DNA from 2 places in the Dyella sp. 01N448 genome. Region 2 is predicted to be linked to the other one. Evidence: predicted binding sites of a transcription regulator. Region 2 holds the regulator's gene; the other holds the start of a gene.
The links. The regulator FliA, encoded in region 2, starts transcription of late flagellar genes. The targets are predictions, from matches to a motif close to TAAAGTTTNNCNNNCNNNGGCCGATAA.
Positions count from the first base shown of each region.

Region 1: motA (flagellar motor stator protein MotA) is a predicted target of FliA. The motif match lies at 4,839-4,865, and genes of this name have one in related genera.

Region 1 is NZ_JBFTQX010000003.1:466,301-476,702, forward strand. It holds gene msrA (peptide-methionine (S)-S-oxide reductase MsrA) at 23-532, shown strand; gene AC1DKY_RS06190 (DUF1737 domain-containing protein) at 603-791, opposite strand; gene AC1DKY_RS06195 (transporter) at 967-1,794, shown strand; gene AC1DKY_RS06200 (bleomycin resistance protein) at 1,880-2,245, opposite strand; gene AC1DKY_RS06205 (alpha/beta fold hydrolase) at 2,267-3,319, opposite strand; gene AC1DKY_RS06210 (hypothetical protein) at 3,543-3,893, shown strand; gene AC1DKY_RS06215 (cytochrome P460 family protein) at 3,994-4,560, opposite strand; gene motA (flagellar motor stator protein MotA) at 4,908-5,777, shown strand; gene motB (flagellar motor protein MotB) at 5,774-6,802, shown strand; gene AC1DKY_RS06230 (LysR family transcriptional regulator) at 6,815-7,669, opposite strand; gene AC1DKY_RS06235 (zinc-dependent alcohol dehydrogenase family protein) at 7,792-8,787, shown strand; gene AC1DKY_RS06240 (hypothetical protein) at 8,838-9,116, opposite strand; gene AC1DKY_RS06245 (SAM-dependent methyltransferase) at 9,588-10,397, shown strand.
Region 2 is NZ_JBFTQX010000011.1:44,751-55,152, reverse strand. It holds gene flhF (flagellar biosynthesis GTPase FlhF) at 1-616, shown strand, start outside; gene AC1DKY_RS16880 (nucleotide-binding protein) at 613-1,554, shown strand; gene AC1DKY_RS16875 (RNA polymerase sigma factor FliA) at 1,556-2,329, shown strand; gene cheY (chemotaxis response regulator CheY) at 2,458-2,865, shown strand; gene AC1DKY_RS16865 (protein phosphatase CheZ) at 2,862-3,503, shown strand; gene AC1DKY_RS16860 (chemotaxis protein CheA) at 3,507-5,462, shown strand; gene AC1DKY_RS16855 (flagellar motor protein) at 5,464-6,204, shown strand; gene motD (flagellar motor protein MotD) at 6,220-7,371, shown strand; gene AC1DKY_RS16845 (chemotaxis protein CheW) at 7,424-7,885, shown strand; gene AC1DKY_RS16840 (AI-2E family transporter) at 7,972-9,909, shown strand; gene AC1DKY_RS16835 (SphA family protein) at 10,114-10,402, shown strand, end outside.

The DNA of each region.
Region 1 (10,402 bases), on a different contig from region 2:
CACCTATGGGAAGGACCAACACATGAGCACGAAAACCGAAACGGCGATCCTGGCTGGCGGCTGCTTCTGGGGCATGCAGGATTTGCTGCGGCGTTACCCGGGCGTGTTGTCCACGCGCGTGGGCTATTCCGGTGGCGATGTGCCCAACGCTACTTACCGCAATCACGGCACGCACGCCGAGGCGCTGGAGATCGTGTTTGATCCCGGCGTGATCAGCTATCGCCAGATTCTGGAATTCTTCTTCCAGATCCACGACCCCAGCACCAGGAACCGCCAGGGCAATGACGTGGGCATGAGCTACCGCTCGGCGATCTTCTATCTCAGCGACGAGCAAAAGAAGGTCGCGGAAGACACCATCGCCGATGTCGACGCCTCGGGTCTGTGGCCCGGCAAGGTGGTCACCGAAGTCACGCCGGCCGGTCCGTTCTGGGAGGCCGAGCCGGAGCACCAGGACTATCTGGAACGCATTCCCAACGGCTACACCTGCCACTTCCCGCGAGCGGAGTGGACCCTGCCTCGGCGCGTGCAGTAATCAATGAGTGATGGAAGGGGCGGTCCAAGCGACCGCCCCTTTTTTTTTGACGCATAGGCGCGACATGCCGCTAGTCGTGCCCGGGCCAGAGTATGGCCTGGGCAACCACTACATGTTCGCCGTTGAAGGTGGCCGCGGGCGACCCGTAGAGTTCGTAGCCCAGCGCCAGCGCCTCGGAGACCCGCTGGCAGAACGCGGCGTCATCCTTGCCGGTGAGCAGGCGGTAGCGCGGTAGACCATCGGGTGGCGTGTTGGACATGCGAAGTCTCCTCGAACTTGACAGTTGCTGCGGCGCTTGAGTGTACGCAAGGTGTGGATCAGCCTGATCGCGCACTAGGTAGAAACACCTGGTTTCATCCCGTATTTCCCCGCATGTACTTCTTGCTGGCTGCAAAGGAAAGTACCGGCTACAGGGACCAAAGACGGAGAGCGCCTTGCGATATCGACATCTCTCGTTGGCGCTTGCGCTGCTTTCCTTCGCCGCACACGCGCGGTCTGCTTCGGACGAGGCAGCGGGCAATGACTCAGCCGACCTGGCCAAGAAATTGTCGAACCCCGTGGCGTCGCTGATCAGTGCGCCGTTTCAGTTCAACTACGACAGCAAGATCGGACCCGATGAACGCGGTCACCGACTGACCATGAACATCCAGCCGGTGGTGCCGATTTCCATCAGCGACGACTGGAACATGATCTCCCGCACGATACTTCCGGTGACCAGTCAGGCCGACATCTCGCCTGGCGCCGGCAGTCAGTCGGGCATTGGCGATATCACGCAGAGTCTGTTTTTTTCGCCTAAAGCACCGGGCGCCGGCGGCATCATCTGGGGCGCCGGTCCCGCCTTCCTGTTGCCCACGGCCACGGATGATCTCCTGGGTGCGAAGAAGTGGGGACTTGGACCCACGCTGGTGCTGCTCAAGCAGTCCAAAGGTTTCACATACGGCTTTTTGACCAACCAGATCTGGTCGATTGCCAGTGTGAAAAACAATCGCGACCGCGCTCCGTTGAGCAGCCTGTTCTTCCAGCCGTTCCTGTCCTACACCACGCCTACCGCCTGGACCTACGGCGTAAATGCCGAGTCCACCTATGACTGGCACGCGCATCAAGCCGCGGTGCCGCTGAACTTCACGGTGGCCAAGCTGACCAGGATGGGCAGGCTGCCGGTGAGCTTTACCGGCGGCGTGCGCTACTGGGTGGCCAGCAGCGCCGCCAGTCCGCACGGCTGGGGTTATCGCGCAGTAGTGACCTTGCTGTTTCCGCAGTAAGCCGACTGACAACCAGAGCGGCGAGATCCTCATGGGATGAATGCGATCCAGCCGGCCGCCGCGCTGTCGCTTAGCGTGCGAGCACTCAGCGAACTGGTTCACCGAATACGATGCGGTGACCATCGGGCGTCACGATAGCGAACTCGCGCATGCCCCATGGCTTGTCGTCCAGCGCATGCCAGATCGGCACGTGCTTCGACAGCACTTCCCGATAAAGGGCGGTGGCATCGCTCACGTGCAGATAGGCAAACCAGGAGTGATCCTGGCACTGCGAGATAGGTTGTGCGTCCGGGCAATCGCCGATGCGCAGGCGGCAGGCGCCGCGTTGCAGGAAGGACCAGCCATCGACGCGCAGGCTTTCTTCGAAGCCCAGCTTGTCGATGTAGAAACGTCGCGATATCTCCAGATCGTTGACGGCCAGCACGAAGGTGGACGCGATGATCTCAGGCATGGCTCGCTCCTTGGCGATGGCTTACAGATGATCGGCGTCGATCACGGCCTTGGCGAATGCTTCGGGTGCTTCCTGTGGCAGGTTGTGGCCGATACCGCCGGTGACTAGGCGGTGCTCGTACTTGCCTGTGAACTTCTTGGCGTACGCGCTCGGGTCAGGGTGCGGTGCGCCGTTGGCGTCGCCTTCCAGCGTGATCGTCGGCACGCCGATGGTGGGCAGCGCGGCGAGTTTCTTTTCCACCGCGTCATACTGCGCCTCACCTTCGGCCAGGCCCAGACGCCAGCGGTAGTTGTGGATGGCCACGGCCACCTGGTCGGGATTGTCGAACGCCGTGGCCGAGCGCGCGAAAGTCGCATCGTCGAACGCCCATTGCGGCGATGCCTGTTGCCAGATGAGGCGGGCGAAATCGTGCGTGTACTTGGCGTAGCCGGCTTCGCCGCGCTCGGTGGCGAAGTAGTACTGATACCACCACTGCAGCTCGGCCTTGGGCGGCAGCGGCGCGCGGTTGAGTTCCTGGCTGCCGATCAGATAACCGCTGACCGATACCAGCGCCTTGCAGCGCGCCGGCCACAGCGCAGCCAGGATGTCCGCCGTGCGGGCGCCCCAGTCAAAACCGGCGACGACGGCCTGGTCGATCTTGAGCGCATCCAGCAGCGCGATGGCATCGACGGCGAGTGCGGCCTGCTGGCCATTGCGCTTGGTGTCCGCCGAGAGAAAATGCGTGTCACCGTAGCCGCGCAGGTAGGGAACGATCACGCGATAACCAGCGGCAGCGAGGATGGGCGCCACATCGACAAAGCTGTAGATGTCATATGGCCAGCCATGCAGGAGCAGCACGGGCTTGCCGTTGGCCGGGCCGTCTTCCGCATAGGCCACATCCAGTACGCCGGCCTTCACGCGCTTCAGCGGCTTGAATGATGTGTGGCCGCCCGTGACGCTGTGCTTGACCGTGGTGTCAGCCGGTTTGGCCGTCTGCGCACTGGCGAGCGACGCGAGGCCGAATGGGGCGATCGCAAGTCCCATGGCCGTTGCTCCCAGGAAGGTCCGGCGCTGCTGATTGATCTGATCCGACATGAAACATCTCCCTGCGGGTTGGTGTGCCCACATAGAAGACCATGTCCCTGTGTCTGCTCTGTGTGGAGGCGCGGGGGAATTGAAAGTTCGTGTACCAGACAAGCCTGTCGATACATTGGGATACAAAACGACCCGGCCCCCTTTTGTAGCCGGCCGAGTGCCTCCATGCTGGCGCTGGGAGAGGGCCGTTTGCCCCACGCTTAGCTGCCAACAGGGAAGGGATATGGCCTGGCTGGATCCGCCGTGGTTTACCCCGGAAGCGCTGGCCGCCGAGTGGCGCAAAGATCTAGGGAAATGGCTGATTGGCGTGGCGACTACCGCCGTGGTGTTGGCCCTCCTATGCCACCCCGAAGCCGTACCCACGGCGATCTGTATCGACTCCGTTGGCATCGACGTTTTTCTCGCGCTGCTGGAAATGCAGTTGATTGTCGCGCTGGTGATCTCGCGCGACCCGTTGCTGGAGTTCTTTCGGACAGCCTACGTGTCTGATGATCCACTAGGCGCCGTGCTGCGCAAGACAACGTCGTTTGTCCGATATATGCGCGAAGCGTTGCGTGGGTCGTTTCGAGCGTAAGCGGCGCTTTCCGTTTGAGGAAGGCTCGGGGAATCGATGGCGTGACCCCAGCAGCGCGCATCAACGCGCGCTGCATGGTTCTATCTGCCCCCGGTGCGATTCAACGCATCTGATACGGATGGAAGATGTGATCCTTGGCGGACACTTTTACGTGGCAGGTGTGGCCGCAATCGGAGACACCGGTGGGGTCGGCTGTGAAGGTGCTGGTGGTTGCGTCGAAATCGAACAGCGCATAGCCCCAGCCGGCGCTCTTGGGGAATCGCTTGCTGTCTTTCTCGATGACGAAAGCCTGGGTGAAGACGTCTGGCACGTCCACGGCAAACGGGGCTTCGGTGCTCTTCTTGAACTTCCACTGCAGCTTGGCGATCTTGGAACCCTCGGGGAAGGGTTTGCCATTGCCGGGGATGCCCGATTTGTAGGCCTGGATCATGATCGGGTTGGCGACGATCACCTTGAGCACTTCGTCGGTACGTGCGGAGGAGACCACGGACCAGTCTTCATAGCCCTTGAAGTCGGCGAAGGCGACACCGCTGGGCGACACGAGCGAGTACTTGTCTTTGATGCTGACGCCGGCTTTGGCCTTGTCCTGCGCATACAGGGCCGATCCACCCAATACCACCAGCATGACGGCGGTGGTCGCAATGGCGAGCTTGCTTGTGCGCTTCATGGCTACTCCTCGCATGGTTGTCGTGGACGCGCGTGGTCTGCGGACGTCAGTTCATCGGCAGGATCACAAATCATCGCGATGCGTAAATCCATCAGACGAAGGTGTCGATGCCTGGCATCGAGGCCTGAGCATGTTTCATCTTCGAAACGCCCCTGCGTCTGCTCGACGCCGACTTCACAAGGGCCATCCGCGGTGGCCCAGGTTTCGCCATGGTGGGCGCGCAGGCGGAAGTCGACGTGAAGACCGCCCATGGGCGGCGATGGGATGAAAGCGTTTTCTAAACTTCCGTGGAGCTGCGCCGATAAAACGTGAGCGCGGAGTGATTGGCTCCGTATCCCGGAGCGAAAATGTTGGTACTGGTCGGTGCAGTAGTGGTGCTCGCGTGCGTGCTCGGCGGCTTTGTGCTGTCGCACGGCCAGATCCTTGCCTTATGGCAACCGTATGAGCTGCTGATCATCGGCGGCGGCGCGCTGGGTGCGTTTCTTTCGGCCAATTCGTCCAAGGTGGTCAAGGCCGCATTGCGTGATGTGGGCGGGCTGCTGAAAGGGCCCAAGTACAACAAGCAGGACTATGTGGATCTGCTGTCGATGCTCTACGAGCTGTTCAGCCTGATCCGCAAAGAAGGCTTGCTCGGCGTGGAGGAGCACATCGAGGATCCGCAAGCGAGCCCGCTGTTTTCCGCCTATCCGCGCCTGCAGCGCGAGCATCACCTGATCGAGTTCACCACCGATTGCCTGCGCCTGATGGTGGGCGGCAGCATGAATCCGCATGAGCTCGAACAATTGCTGGAAGTGGAGCTGGAAACCCATCATCACGAAGCGGTGGCGCCTGCGCTGGCGGTGACCAAGCTCGCCGATGCGTTGCCCGGCTTTGGCATCGTGGCGGCGGTGCTGGGCATCGTCACCACCATGGGACAGCTCGATGGCGACACCTCGCGCATCGGCATGCATATCGCCGGCGCGCTGGTCGGCACCTTTCTTGGCATCCTGCTCTGCTACGGCTTCATCGGCCCGTTGGGCGCAGCGATGGAAAACCGGGTGCAGGAGGATGGCCGCGCCTTCGAGTGCGTGAAGATTGCACTGCTGGCGAATCTGCGCGGCTACAACCCCAAGGTGGCGGTGGAGTTTGCGCGCAAGTCGCTGGCGACCAACACCCGGCCGCGCTTCCAGGATCTGGAGGAACATCTCAAGTCGCCGCGCGCCAAGGCGGCCACGTGAGCGAGCAGGGCGAACCACCGCTGATCGTCATACGCCGCAAAAAGCGGCACGGGCATGGCCATCATGGTGGCGCCTGGAAGGTCGCCTATGCCGACTTTGTCACCGCGATGATGGCGTTCTTTCTGGTCATGTGGCTGATCGGCGCGGGCACGCGCGAGCAGCGCGCGGCCATCTCCGAATACTTCAAGAACCCCAGCATGCTGCAGGGCACGGCCACCATGGCCCCGCCGGGCCAGATGGGGCCGGGCGGCGCCAGCACCAGCATGATCAAGGCCGGTGGTGCGCTGGATTTGCCGCATGGGCCAGGCAAGGATCGCCAGGGCGCAGCGGCGGCGAGCGCCGATCCCAAAGAAATCGAAAAGGAAGCGCGCAAGCAGGAACGCGCGCGGCTGGAAGAGTTGATGCAGCAGCTGGAGGCGGCGATCGAGAAGAGCCAGGCGCTGGCGCCGTTCAAGGATCAGTTGCTGCTCGACATCACGCCTGAAGGTCTGCGCGTGCAAATTGTGGACAAGCAGAATCGCCCGATGTTCGACCTGGGCAGCGCACAACTGCGGCCCTACACCACGACGATCCTGCAGGAGCTCGCCGGCTTCATCAATCGCGTGCCCAATCGCATCAGCCTCTCCGGTCACACCGACGACGCCCCGTACAGCAGCGATCATCAATACAGCAACTGGGAGTTGTCCGCCGATCGCGCCAACGCGGCGCGGCGCGCCTTGCTCTCCGGCGGCCTCAGCGAAGAAAAAATCGCACGCGTGGTCGGACTGGCCGCCTCGGTGCCATTCGATCGCGTGAACCCCGGCGACCCGATCAACCGTCGCATCAGCATCATCGTGATGAATCGGCAGGCGGAGGCCGCCTCGCTGTCGCAGGAAAGCGCTGGCGTCGAACACAACGCGCCTGCGTTGCTGCCCGCGATGGCATCCATCGTGCCGGCGAAACCGGCCATCATTGCCGTATCGGGAACGGGCGCCGCCGGTGGCAACGCAGGTGCTGCTGCAGAGGTTCACGCCGACTCGCCGTGAGGCGTGCCCGGCTTAATCGCTGGCCAGCCGATCGATGACCAGATCGAGCAGGGCGCGCAATCGTGCCAGTCGCCGCAGATCGCGGTGATAGCCGATCCAGGTATCGCGCGTGGGTGGTTCTTCTTTCATCGGCAGGCGTTCGATGCCTGGCGTGGCATCGCCCAGCGGCCGCGGCAACACCGCCAGGCCGGCGCCGCTGGCACACAGGCGTGCGTGCACGTCGCGGGCGTTGCTGCGGAAGGCGACGCTGGCGTTGGGAAACTGTGCGCGCAGCCAGCTCACGTCGGGCAGCTCGCCGAACGCCTGGTCCATGGTGATCAGAGATGCGCCCTTGCCGTCGCCGACTTTCGGTTTGCGCGCGCCTTTGTGCAGATAGACGCCATAGTGCATGCGCAACAGTTTTCGCGAGACCACGTCGGGCTCGTCGAATGGCTTGATGCGAAAGGCGAGATCCGCTTCGCGGCGCGCCAGGCTGAGCTGGCGGGTGTCCGTGAGCAGTTCCACCGTGACGCGCGGATGTTGCTGCGCGAACTCGGCGAGTACGGGCGCCAACACCTGGGCGCCGAACCAATCGGAAGACGTGATGCGCAGCAGGCCATCGAGCTCCTGCTGCTGGCCGGCCAGTTCGCGCTGGAAACTGAGTACTTCCTGTTCCATGCGCTCGGCGTGCCGGCATACCAGTAGGCCTTCCTCGGTGAGTACAAAACCATCGCTGGTCCGCTGGAACAGGGTCTGGCCGATCGCCGCTTCCAGGGCGCGCAAGCGCCGGCCCATGGTGGGCTGGGTTTGTCCCAGCGTGCGCGCCGCGGCGCCCAACGTGCCCTCGCGGGCGATCGCGAGGAAAATGCGCAGGTCGCTCCACTCCATCGTCGTGTTCCCCGCCCGTTGAGTGTGCCATGCAAAGTTGCATGGATAGCATGCGATTTATTTAGTTTTCATGCAATTTGGACTGGCGTAGCTTGGACGCATCCGAACGAGAGGCCTTGGCCATGAATGCAAACCCGTCCATGCAGGCCGCTGTGCTGGAGCAGCACGGCCCAACCTTCCGCCGCACGGCCATCGCGCGGCCCAATCCCGGCGAGGGGCAGGTGTTGGTGCGTATCCTGGCCAGTGCGGTCAATCCGCTGGACCTGAAGATCCGCGACGGCAAGGCCGAGCACGCGCGGCACCCGCTGCCGGCGATCCTTGGAATCGACATGGCGGGCGTGGTGGAGAGTGTCGGGCCGGGCGTCAGCGCGTTTCGCGCAGGCGAGGAGGTCTATGGCATGACGGGAGGCGTGGGCGGCGTGCAGGGTTCGCTGGCCGAGTACGCCGCGGTGGATGCGCGCCTGCTGGCGCCTAAGCCGGCCCACTTCACCATGCGCGAGGCGGCGTCCTTGCCGTTGGCCTTCATCACCGCATGGGAAGGTCTGATCGATCGCGCCCAGCTGAAAGCAGGGCAGCATGTGCTCGTGCAGGGCGCCGGCGGCGTGGGCCATGCCGTCATCCAGCTGGCGCGCGCATTCGGTGCGACAGTGGCCGCCGTTGACTCGGCGTCGAAGGCCGCGCAGATCCGCGTCTGGGGGGCGACGCCCATCGAACGCGGCACGCCGGTGGAGCGCTACGTGGCCGAGCATGCCCAGGGCCGCGGTTTTGACCTGGTCTACGACACCGTGGGCGGCGAGGGGCTGGATGCCTCGTTCAAGGCTGTCAAACGCTTTGGCCATGTGGTGAGCGCGCTCGGTTGGGGCACGCACGCGCTGGCGCCGTTGTCGTTTCGGGCCGGCACGTACTCGGGCGTGTTCACGCTGTTGCCGCTGCTGAGCGGCGAAGGCCGCGAGCATCACGGCGGGATCCTGCGCGAGATCACTCGCCTTGCCGAGACGGGAAAGATCGTACCGTTCGTTGATCCACGGCACTTCAACCTCGACACGGTCGCCGACGCCCATGCCCTGATCGAGCGGCGCGAGGCACGCGGCAAAGTGGTGATCGACGTCGCGCCCTGAAACGAAAACGGCCGGCGAGTGCCGGCCGTTCCAGGGTGAACCGAAGAGGATTACTCCTCGCCGTCTTCCTCGTCTTCCTCTTCCTCGCCTTCGTCCTCGAAGGTTTCGAGTTCTTCGACGCGCAGGAAATTGGGCGCCGCATCGGCAAAGCTCACCTGCTTGCCGTTGGCCAGCATCGGGCGCACGTCACGCTGCGTGCTGCCGTTGCGCACCGACTCCACCAGCGCGAAACACACCAGCGCCTCGGCGCTCTCGTCGCCGTCTTCGTCGAACACGGCAACCCAACCCGTGGCGGGCATGATCTGGAGGATGTTTTCTTGTGAGGACATGACACTTCCGGTTTGGGGAAACGAGGAAGCTTGCCGGGTGCCCGGCGGGACTGCAAGCGACGATTTCATGACTGCGCATGTATAGGGGCGCGGCGGCAAAAACGCCCCAAATCTCTCCGCGATAGTGCGCTCTCCATGGTGCTGCCACGCCGCCCGGTTACTGTACGGAAGGCCGGATCAGCGAGGCCGCCGCCGCGACCTCGGCCATCTGGCGAAGGCCGCAGCAAGGACGCTGCCGACGACGAAGACGCGACAGCTTTTCTTTCGGACAGCTGTCGGCCCGTTCTCGCGAACGGCCGTGGGGAGCCGTTTTGCAGCAGCGTATGGTGAAGACCGTGGCGTCGCCAGGACCTGGTTCGATGACGTACGCAGAAGAGGGGCTTTTCTGTTTGTCATATGCCTCTTGGCGTGCGCAGCGTCACAGAATTGCCCTACTATCACGCGATGACAAATCCTGCGACTCAGCCCCCTATGGAAGGACATCGTGGCAGCCTGGCTTGTGTAGGCCTGGGCATGACCCTGGGTTCGCACCTGACGCCTCTGGCGCGCAGTCATATCGCGCAGGCGGACGTGGTGTTTGCCGGTGTCTCCGACGGCATCGTGGAGATGTGGCTGCAGCGCATGCATCCGGACGTACGCAGCCTTCAGTCCTACTACCAGGAAGGCAAGTCGCGCCTGACCACGTACCGGCAATGGGTCGACCTGATGATGGCCGAAGTGCGTGCCGGCAAGCGCGTCTGCGGCGTGTTCTATGGGCATCCCGGCATCTTCGCGTGGTCGCCGCACAAGGCCATCGAAGCGGCGCGCGCCGAAGGGTATGCGGCCCATATGGAGCCGGGCATTTCTGCCGAGGACTGCTTGTATGCGGATCTCGGCATCGACCCGGGCCGGTTCGGCTGCCAGCATTACGAGGCCAGCCAGTTGCTGCTGTTTGAACGCCGCATCGACCCGACCTGCTACCTGGTGCTGTGGCAGGTGGGCCTGGTGGGAGATCGTTCGCTGGCGCGCTTCCAGACCGGTTCGGCCTATCGGCAGGTGCTGGTGGAACTGCTCAGCGAGCACTATCCGCTGGACCACGAGGTGATCGTTTATCGCGCAGCGACCTTGCCGATCCAGCAACCGCGCATACGGCGCGTCCCATTGCGGGAGCTGCCTCATATCGAATTGCCGGCCGAGGAAACCGTGGTGCTGCCGCCCGCGGAAAAGCTCAAGCCAAACCTGGCCATCCAGGCACGCCTGGCGGCGCTGGACGAATTGGAAAAGGCCGGTTTACCGGCCTGACGGGA
Region 2 (10,402 bases):
GGGCAAGACCACCACCATCGCGAAACTCGCCGCGCGTGCGGTGATGCGCAACGGCGCATCGCAGGTCGCGCTGGTCAGCACCGATCACTACCGCATTGGCGCCGCGGCGCAGCTGGAACATTACGGCCGCCTGCTCGGCGTGCGCGTGTATCCCGCCTACGACGCCGACAGCCTGCGCCATGTACTGGAATTGCTGCGCGGCCACCACACCGTGCTGGTGGATACCGCCGGCCTGGCCGGCGGCGATCCGCGCCTGGCCGAACAGCTGGAAGTGCTGGGCAACGGCGGCGATCTGCGCGCCTGCCTGGTGATGGCGGCGAATGCACATGCCTCGTCGCTGGACGAAGCGGTGCGCGCCTACCTGCCGGTCAAGCCGCACGCCTGCATTCTCACCAAACTCGACGAGGCTCCCAGCCTCGGCGGCGCGCTGTCGGTGCTGATCCGTCACCGACTCGCGCTCGACTACGTCACCGATGGACAGCGCGTGCCCGAAGACATCGCCACAGCCGATGCGCGGGTGCTGGTGTGCCGTGCCGCGCAAGTGCTCAAGGGCACGGCGCCGGCCGATGACGTGGTGATGGCGGATCGCTTCGGACTAGCGGTGGCAAGTGCATGAGCGGTGTCTTTGCAATGAACCAGGCGATGGGGTTGGAAAGCATGCTGCGTGCGCTGACCGAACGACATAGCCGACAGGCGCCGGTCCAGGACCAGGCGTATGGATTGAGCGGCTCTGCGCCGCGCAAGCGTTGCCGCGCCATCGCGGTGGCCGGCGGCAAGGGCGGCGTGGGCAAGACCACGGTATCGGTGAACCTGGGCATGGCGCTCGCCGTGCAGGGTCACCAGGTGATCCTGCTCGATGCGGACATGAGCCTGGCCAATATCGACGTGCTGCTCGGCCTCACGCCCACGCGTCATATCGGCCACCTGCTCGACGGCGTCTGCTCGATCGAGGATCTGCTGATGACCGCGCCGCACGGCCTCAAGGTGGTACCGGCCGGTTCGGGCACGCGTCGACTGGCGCAGCTGGGGGCGGGCGAGCACGCGGCGGTGATCCGCGCGTTTGACGATCTGGTGACACCGCCGGACTACCTGGTGGTGGATACCGCCGCAGGACTTTCCGACAACGTGGCGATGTTCGCCGCCGCTGCCGATGACGTGGTGGTGGTGGTGTGCGACGAACCAGCTTCGCTCACCGATGCGTATGCCTTGCTCAAGGTACTCAGCCGCGATTTTGGCGTGCGCCGCTTCCGCATGGTGGCGAACATGGTGCGCAACCTGGGCGAAGCCAGGCAGCTGCATCAGAAACTCGCACGAGTTTGCGATCGCTTCCTCGATGTGGCGCTGGAATTCATGGGCCATGTCCCGCATGACGAACGACTCAAGCAGGCCATCCGTCGCCAGAGCGCGGTGGTGGACCTGTGGCCGTCGAGCCGGTCGGGATTGGCATTCAAGCAATTGGCGGGTGCGGTCGATACATGGGGTGAACCCGAGCGACTGGGCCTGGATCGCATCGCCTTTTTCAGCAGGCAGGCCGCAGTAGCAACGGGGTGGTGACATGAGTGTGGCTTCCGAATATCTGCAGCTGACGCGGCAGAGTGCCGACGAACTGGTTCGCCAGCACGCTCCCTTGGTGCGAAGGATCGCCTATCACCTGATGGGTCGATTGCCGCCCAGCGTGGACGTGAGCGACCTGATTCAGGCCGGCATGATCGGTTTGCTGGAGGCCGCGCGCAATTTCACCACCGGCAAGAATGCGAGCTTCGAGACGTTTGCGGGTATCCGCATCCGTGGCGCGATGCTCGACGAATTGCGGCGCACCGACTGGACCCCACGGTCGGTGCATCGAAAAGTGCGCGAAATGGCGGAGGTTGTTCGTCAGATTGAAATCGAAACCGGTTCTGATGCCGATGACGCCGAAGTGATGCGGCGACTGGGCATGGGCGCCGAGGAATATCACCAGGTGCTGGCCGACGCGGCGAGTGCACGCCTGCTCAGCCTTTCCGCACCGGACGATGCGGATGGTGGCGCAGCGTTCGACGTGGCCGACGGCGACAGCCTGAGCCCGGCGGACAGTGTCGAGCACGAAGGCATGCGCGAGGCCCTGGTGGAAGCCATCGGCGGCCTGCCCGAACGCGAGCAGCTGGTGATGTCCCTGTACTACGAGGAAGAACTGAACCTCAAGGAGATTGGTGCGGTGCTCGGCGTGACTGAATCGCGCGTGTGCCAGATCCACGGCCAGGCCATCGTGCGCTTGCGAGCGCGGATGAGCGGTTGGCATGAGGGGCAGGAGAGGAAGGCTGGAAAACGTAAAGGGGCGAGGGGCGAGTAACAAGGGCGCGAGCCCGGACGGTCGCTGCGCCGATCAGGGTCGAACCGACGTTCGGTCGTTGCGTCCGCGCAATTCGTCCCTCGTCCCTGTTCAACACAAGTCATATCTACGCGCAGCGGAGAAAGCGTTTGGACAAGAATATGAAGATCCTCGTGGTGGACGACTTCTCCACCATGCGGCGCATCGTTCGCAACCTGCTGGTCGAGCTGGGTTTCAGCAACGGCCTGATCCAGGAGGCCGACGATGGCGAGAACGCCCTGACCATGTTGCGCAACAACGCCTTCGACATGGTCGTGACCGACTGGAACATGCCCAACATGACGGGCATCGACCTGTTGCGCGCGATCCGCGCCGAGCCCTCGCTGAAGGGCATGCCGGTACTCATGGTGACCGCCGAGAACAACCGCGACCAGATCATTGCCGCCGCCCAGGCCGGCGTGAACGGCTACATCGTCAAGCCGTTCACCGCCGCGACCCTGCAGGAAAAGCTGAGCAAGATCTTCGAACGTCTGGCCGCCAGCGGAGCCACCGCATGAACGCACAAGTTTCCCTGATGGCCGGCGAAGCGATGCCGCCTGAACTGCATGACCTGCTCAACAGCGCTGATGGTGCTGCCTTTGAAAAGGCCCTCGACGCGCTGGTGCGCGAGCGCGAACAGCGCGTGTTCCGCGCACTCGGCCTGCTTGCGCGCGATCTGCACGATGCGGTGCGCCGCCTCGGCGGCGACCTCGCCCAGGAAGGCGTGCCGGGCAGCGTCGCCGATGCACGCAAGCACCTGGAAGACGTGCTGGAAATGAGCTCGCAGGCCGCGCATCGCTCGCTCGATTTCGTCGAGCGCATGCGTCCGCAGGCCGACGCGCTGGCCGAGAACGCCGGTGCCGTGATCGATGGCACCACTGAAGGCGAAGTTGCGCATGTGCTGGCGACGCAGTCGCAGGCGTTCGCCCATGCTTGCCGCGATGGCCTCGCCGATTTCGTGGTCGCGCAGTCGTGGCAGGACCTTTCGGGTCAGCGCATCAAGAAGGTGGTGAATTTCATCGGCAGCGTGGAGAACTCGCTGCTGGAACTGGTGAGCCTCACCGGCGCGCTGGCGTCGGGCGAAGCCGCCGCCGGCCCGGTCAAAGTCACCAGCCAGGATGAGGCGGATCGTCTGTTGAGCGAATTCGGTTTCTGATCGATGGATCCCTCGTTCGACAACGAGTTGCGCGACGATTTCCTGGTGGAAGCCGGGGAACTGGTGCAGCGCCTGGGCGATCAGCTGATCGGGCTGGAGGCCTCGCCGCGCGACGCCGAACTGTTGAACGCGGTGTTCCGCGCGTTCCACACGGTGAAGGGCGGCGCGGGCTTTCTTGCGATCGAGCCGATGGTGCAGCTGTGCCATCACGCCGAGGATCTGCTCAACGTGGCGCGCAACGGGCAGTTGCTGCTCGATGCCAGCCGCATGGATGCGCTGCTGGAAGCGTTGGATCTGCTCAACGACATGATGGCGGCGCTGGCCGGCGGCACGGCGATGGCGATGCCGCCCGCTGGCCTGCTGCAACGCCTGACGCCGGGCAAGGCCGCTGCACCGGCGCCCAAGCCGGTGGCCGCGCCGGTAGCGCCGCCGCCGAGCGACGGCACGATCGACGATTCCGAATTCGAGGCCCTGCTCGACAGCCTCTACGGGAACAGCGGCGCACCGGGTGCGCCCGCGGCGGTGGCCGAATCGGGCAGCATTTCCGACGACGAATTCGAAGCCTTGCTGGACAACCTGCATGGCAAGGGCGGCCAGCCTGGCGCGACGACGAACGCGGCCGTCGCATCGTCAACCGCAGGCACGATCTCGGACGACGAGTTCGAATCGCTGCTCGACAATCTTCACGGCAAGGGCGGACTACCGGGCGCGAGCGCGCCGGCATCCGCTCCTGCCCCCGCACCTGCTCCCGCCGCCGCACCGGCTAAGCAGGCGGCGCCGGCGCCCGAAAACACCGTGCGCGTGGACACCGCCCGCCTCGACGCCCTGGTGCACCGCGCCGGTGAGCTGGTGCTGGTGCGCAACCGACTGCTGAGCCTGGCGGCCAAGACCGGCGATGAAACGCTCGAGCTGGCCGCCACCGAACTCGATCGCGTGGCCGATGCCTTGCAGAACGCCGTGCTCGGCATGCGCATGCAGCCGGTGGGCCGCTTGTTCCAGCGCTTTCCGCGCATCGTGCGCGATCTTTCGCGCCAGCTCGGCAAGGAAGTGGAACTGATCCAGGAAGGCGAGGGCACCGATCTCGATCGCAGCCTGGTCGAAGCGCTCGCCGATCCGATGGTGCACCTGATCCGCAACGCGCTCGATCACGGCGTGGAAATGCCGGACGAACGCGAACGCGCCGGCAAGCCGCGCAAGGGCAAGGTCACGCTGGGCGCGAGCCAGCGCGGTGAGCGCATCGTGATCACCGTGTCCGACGACGGGCGCGGCATGAATCCCGAGATCCTGCGCCGCAAGGCGGTGGAGAAGGGGGTGATGGATGAGGCGCAGGCTTCGCGCCTCACCGAGAACGAATGCTACGAAATTATTTTCCGCCCTGGCTTCAGCACGGCCGCCACCGTCTCCGACATCTCCGGTCGCGGCGTGGGCATGGACGTGGTGAAGACGCGCGTGGTGGAGCTGGGCGGCACCTTGTCGGTGCGCTCGCAGCTGGGCAAAGGCAGCACGCTGGAGCTGGCCGTGCCGCTGACGCTGGCGATCCAGCGCGTACTGATGGTGCGCGTGGGCTCGCGTCTGCTTGCGCTGCCGCTGAGCAATGTCGATGAAGTGTTCGAACTGGCCTCGGGGCAGCAACAGCAACTGGACGGGCGTGCGGTGGCTTCGCATCGCGGCCGCGCGCTCGCGCTGGCCAACCTTGGCGGCTGGATCGGTGTGGACGCTGCGCCGGGTCGCCACGTAGTGGTGCTGCACATCGGCCATATGCGCCTGGGCTGCCTGGTGCATGAAGTGCTTGGCCGCGAAGACGTGATGGTGAAACCGCTCGGCCCCCTGTTCGAAGGCGTGCCCGCCGTGGCGGGCGCCACCGTTACCGGCGACGGCCGTCTTGCGCTGGTGATGGATCTTGCCGGCTTGTCCGGCAGCGACGGTCAACTCCTCCCATCCCTCCGAGTGAATACCTGACATGGATCTGGTAAGTCTCATCGGGACGATCCTGGCCTTCGTGGTCGTGATCGTCGGCACCATCCTCAAGGGTTCCAGCGTGGAAGCGCTGTGGAATCCGGCGGCGTTCGTGATCGTGTTCATGGGCACCATCGCGGCACTGCTCGTGCAGAACTCCGGCAAGGTGCTCAAGCACGCGATGTCGATGTTCCCGCTGGTGTACAAGCCGCCGCAGCACCAGCCATCGGATCTGATCAGCCGCATCGTGGGCTGGAGCGAAATTTCGCGTCGCCAGGGCCTGCTGGGCCTGGAGCCGCAGATCGACGCGGAAAACGACACCTTCGTGCGCAAAGGCCTGCAGCTGCTGGTCGACGGCAGCGAGCCCGAGGCCATCCGCGGCGTGCTCGAAGTCGAAGTGGGCGCGCGCGAACACCATGATCTGGCCGGCGCGAAAGTGTTCGAGCAGGCAGGCATCTTCTCGCCGACCATGGGCATCATCGGCGCGGTGATGGGCCTGATGGCGGTGATGCAGAATCTGGCCGATCCGAGCAAGCTGGGCCACGGCATTGCCGCCGCGTTCGTGGCGACGATCTACGGCGTGGCGCTGGCCAACTTGTGGATGCTGCCGATGTCGGCGCGCCTGAAGGCGCTGATCCACAAGCAGACGCAGATGCGCGAAATCCTCATCGAAGGCCTCGTCTCCATCGCCGAGGGCGCCAACCCTCGCCAGATCGAAGCGAAGCTCCAGGGTTACCTGGCGTAACGGAGGCGCAGCGTTGTGGCCAGGAAGAAGAAACACCACGAAGACCACGTCAATCACGAGGCCTGGGCCATTCCCTACGCCGACCTGATGACGCTGCTGCTCGCCTTCTTCGTGGTGATGTACGCGGTCTCGGTGGTGAACGAAGGCAAGTACCGCGTGATGTCCAACTCCATCATCGAGGCGTTCAATGGCTCCAGCCACGTGATCGCGCCGATGCCGCAGACGCGTGCGCAGCCGCACAATGTCGATCCGGCGATTGCCTCGCCGGGGAGCCAGCCGGGCGCGGCGACCATCCCGGTAAGCGTGCCCATTCCGGGACGTCCGCAGATGGTGCGCGCCGTGGATACCCGTGCCGCCTCGCCGGTGGAGGAGAAGCGCAATCTCGAAGTGATCCGCGACCAGGTGGTGCGCGCGCTGCAGCCCTTGATCGACAAGCAGATGGTGATCGTGCGCAAGACCACCTCGTGGCTGGAAGTGGAGCTGCGTACCGACATCCTGTTCCCCAGCGGCGTGGCGAAACTGTCGCCGGAAGCCAACGAAGTGCTCAACAGCATGGCCTCGATCCTCAAGCCATTCCCCAATACGGTGCGCATCGAGGGCTATACCGACGACAGGCCGATCAACACCGCGATGTATCCGTCCAACTGGGAGCTGTCCGCCGCCCGCGCGGCGAGCGTGGCGCGCCTGTTCACGGAGCAGGGCGTGGATCCGACCCGCCTGGGCATCATGGGCTGGGGCGAATACCACCCCAATGCCGACAACGCGACGGAAGACGGTCGCAATCGCAATCGCCGCGTGCTGATCGTGGTGCTCAGCGAAGAAGGCGAGCCCAAGCGATTGGAAAACAATGCACCAGGCGCAGGCCAGCTCACCGCCGACAGGCAGGGCGCCCCGGCTCCCGCAGCCTCTGTCGCGTCCCCGGCCAGCGCCGCCGTGGTCGCCAACACCAAGCCCGCCACAGCCGTGCCCACGGTGGAAGTGGTGGCGCCACGGTTGATCGACGAAGTTCCGGTGAACCAGGTAATCCTCGCCAAGCCCCAGCGCAGCGTGCCGGAGGACGTCGACTCCGGTCCGGAAGTGACGCCACGCGCCAGTCTGCCCAACGTCGCGGCGGGCGCGATCACCGTGGGATCGGCCCACGTGGCCGCGCCGGAGCATGGCCCGTGATTTGCAAGCCGGTAGTACCCAACACCCATTCCACCGTCGGGGAGCCATCGCCATGAAACATGTACAGAACGCCCAGCACTGGCTGTCCTTCCGCATCGGCGGGCAGTTGTATGCCGCGCCGCTGACGCAGGTGAGCGAAGTGTTGCGCGATGGCGAGCTGACCCCGGTGCCGGGTTCGGCGCACGACGTGCTGGGCATCCGTCACCTGCGCGGCCGCATTGTGCCCGTGCTCGATGGACGCCGGCGCCTGGGGCTGCCCGACGAAATGCGTGTCGACCCATTCCAGGTGCGTCAGGTGATGCTCTCGCACGGTCCGCATCTGGTCGGCATTCGCGTGGACGCGGTTGGCGACCTGCTGGACGCCGCAGCCGCCGATATCGCACCGCCGCTGCCGGGCGCCATGGCGCGTGAAGACGATCCCGTGCACGGCGTATTGCCATCACAGGGCGGCTTCGTAGCCTTGCTGGATGTGCGCCGCCTGTGCCGCTTGCCGCTGGAACAAGAAGCGGCCTGACCCAACCGACATCGGGCAAGGCTATCCTTGCGCTATCCGGGACGACGTCGTCGTCCCGGACACGCCGCGGTGTAGAGGAGATGCCCATGTCGTCGCAAGACCCCACTTTGCCCGCCGTGACGGCGAGCCAGCGCGCCGTGGTCATCATCGCCGCGGCATCGGTGCTGGCGTTGCTGTACTTCGGGCGTGAGGTGCTGGTGCCGATCATCCTGGCGCTCTTTCTCAGCCTGCTGATGGCGCCATGGGTGCGCTTGTATCGCCGCATCGGCCTGGGCCACGGCATGTCGGTGATGATTGCGGTGCTGGCGCTGGTGGTCATCGTCACCGGCACGACGGCGATGATGGGCACGCAGGTGGTGCATGTGGCGCGCAGCCTGCCGCAATACGAGGCGACCATTCACACCAAGGTGCAGTCGCTGCGCGAACAAACGGTGGGACGCCTGGATCTCCTCAGTGGCGAACTGGGCAAGGTGATCGACGAATCCGGCCAAGGGTCGGCACCTGTCACGGGTGCGGCCGCGCCCCCTTATCTGACCAACGCGCCTGCCGTGCCCAAGCCGGCATCAACCGCGACCAAGCTGCCTAGTGCGCCGGTGTCGGTGATCACCCGGGTGCTGTCCACCGCGTGGGTCCCGGTGGAAACGGCGGGCATCGTGCTGGTGGTCCTGATTTTTGTGCTGCTGGAACACGAAGCCCTGCGCGACCGCTTCATCCGTCTCGCCGGCGGTGCGGACCTGCGCGCCACCACGGCCGCGATCAACGATGCAGGCGAGCGGCTCTCGCGCTTTTTCATCTCCACTTTCTCGGTCAACTTTGGCGTAGGCGTGGCGATCTGGCTGGGCCTGGCCGTCATCGGCGTGCCCAGCGCCCTGCTGTGGGGCCTGCTCACGGCGGTGATGCGCTTCGTGCCTTACATCGGTGTGTGGCTGGTGGCTGCCGTGGTGAGCTTGTTCGCGGCCGCCGTGGCGCCGGGCTGGTCGCTGCTGCTGATGACAGTGATGTTGTACCTGGTGGTCGAGATCATCGTGTCGCAGCTGATCGAGCCGTTTCTGTACGGGCACACCACGGGCCTGTCGCCACTCGCCGTCGTAGTGGCCGCGATTTTCTGGAGCTGGTTGTGGGGTCCGGTGGGCCTGCTGATGTCCACGCCGCTGACGCTTTGCCTGGTGGTGGCGGGCCGTCACGTGCAGGCGTTGAACCTGCTCAATATCCTGCTCGGGGACACGCCGGCGCTGACCATGCCGCAACGCGTGTATCAGCGCGCCTTGTCGGGCGATGCGAGCGAGATCTTGAGCGAGGCGCGCGAATTCCTGAAACGCAAAAGCTTCGCCGCATATTGCGACGCGGTGCTGCTGCCCGCGTTGCAGCTGGCGCGCATCGACCTTGCGGCTGGCGCGATCAGCACCGAACAGCAGACCGCGGTCAAGCGCGCCATCGTGACCGTGGTGGAGACGCTCGACAGCCATGAAAGCAAATGGGCGCGCTGGCGCCGCCGCAGCTCGGTGCTCGAGAGCGTGAGCATCGGCCGCAGCCTGCGCCAGCATCGCGAAGATGCGTTCGGCCGCTGGCAGGGGCCGCTCGCCGTAGCGCCGCGCTCGGTGGTGCTTTGCCTGGGCCTGGGTTCGGTGGCCAGCGACTTTGCCACTGAACTGCTCACCCGCATCCTGCGCGACCTGAATATCGATGCGCGCCATCTTTCCGTCGAGGATTTCGCGGCCTTCGACGCCGAGCCGCATCCGGAAGCCACCCCCAATGCCGTGTCGATGGTCTACATCGTCAGCACCCACCCGACCAAGGAGCGCGAGAGCTTCGATGAGGCGGTTGCGTTGACTCACCGCGGGATTCCGGATGCCTGCCTGGTCGGTGTGTTCTTTCCCGAGCCCCTGGCGGCGACGGAAGTGGAGCCGCCGGTCAATGCCGAGCTCAACGAAGTCGTCACGTCGCTGGAACAGGCGGCGCAGCAGGCGATTGCGCGCTTTCCGGAAGGTGGCGTGGAGCGCGAGCAGCGCAGTGCTGCGATCTGAAACGGCGCTGACGCCGCACAATGGACCCGCCGCGACGCAGCTTTTTTGACACGCGGCCCGGGTGCCGTTCTGCGTATTTCTACGTAGATCCAGTAGGTGGATTTTCGCTTGTCCGGCTCCTTTGATCCGTAGAGGCTGAGGCCGTGCGGGCAGTGCTGCTGCCGCACGAAACGCGCATGCCGTCGCGCCACGCCCGGAGCTGTCATGAAACGAATCGCGCTGTATTGCGCCCTGTTGGCTGCGCTATTGGCCCTGCCACTGCATGCCACGGAAACCGGCGTCGGGCGCTCCATCACGGGTATGCAGGCAACGTCGTATTCGGGCCTGATTCCCCCGGCCCCCGGGCTGACCTGGCAATACGGCTACGCGTATTACGACGGATCGATCAGCGCATCCAAGCAGGTGCCTATCGCCGGCGGCGGCTCAGCGCTTGGCCTCAAGGCGGAATTCCAGCTGGCCACGATCACCGGCCTGTACATCTGGAAGACGGCGC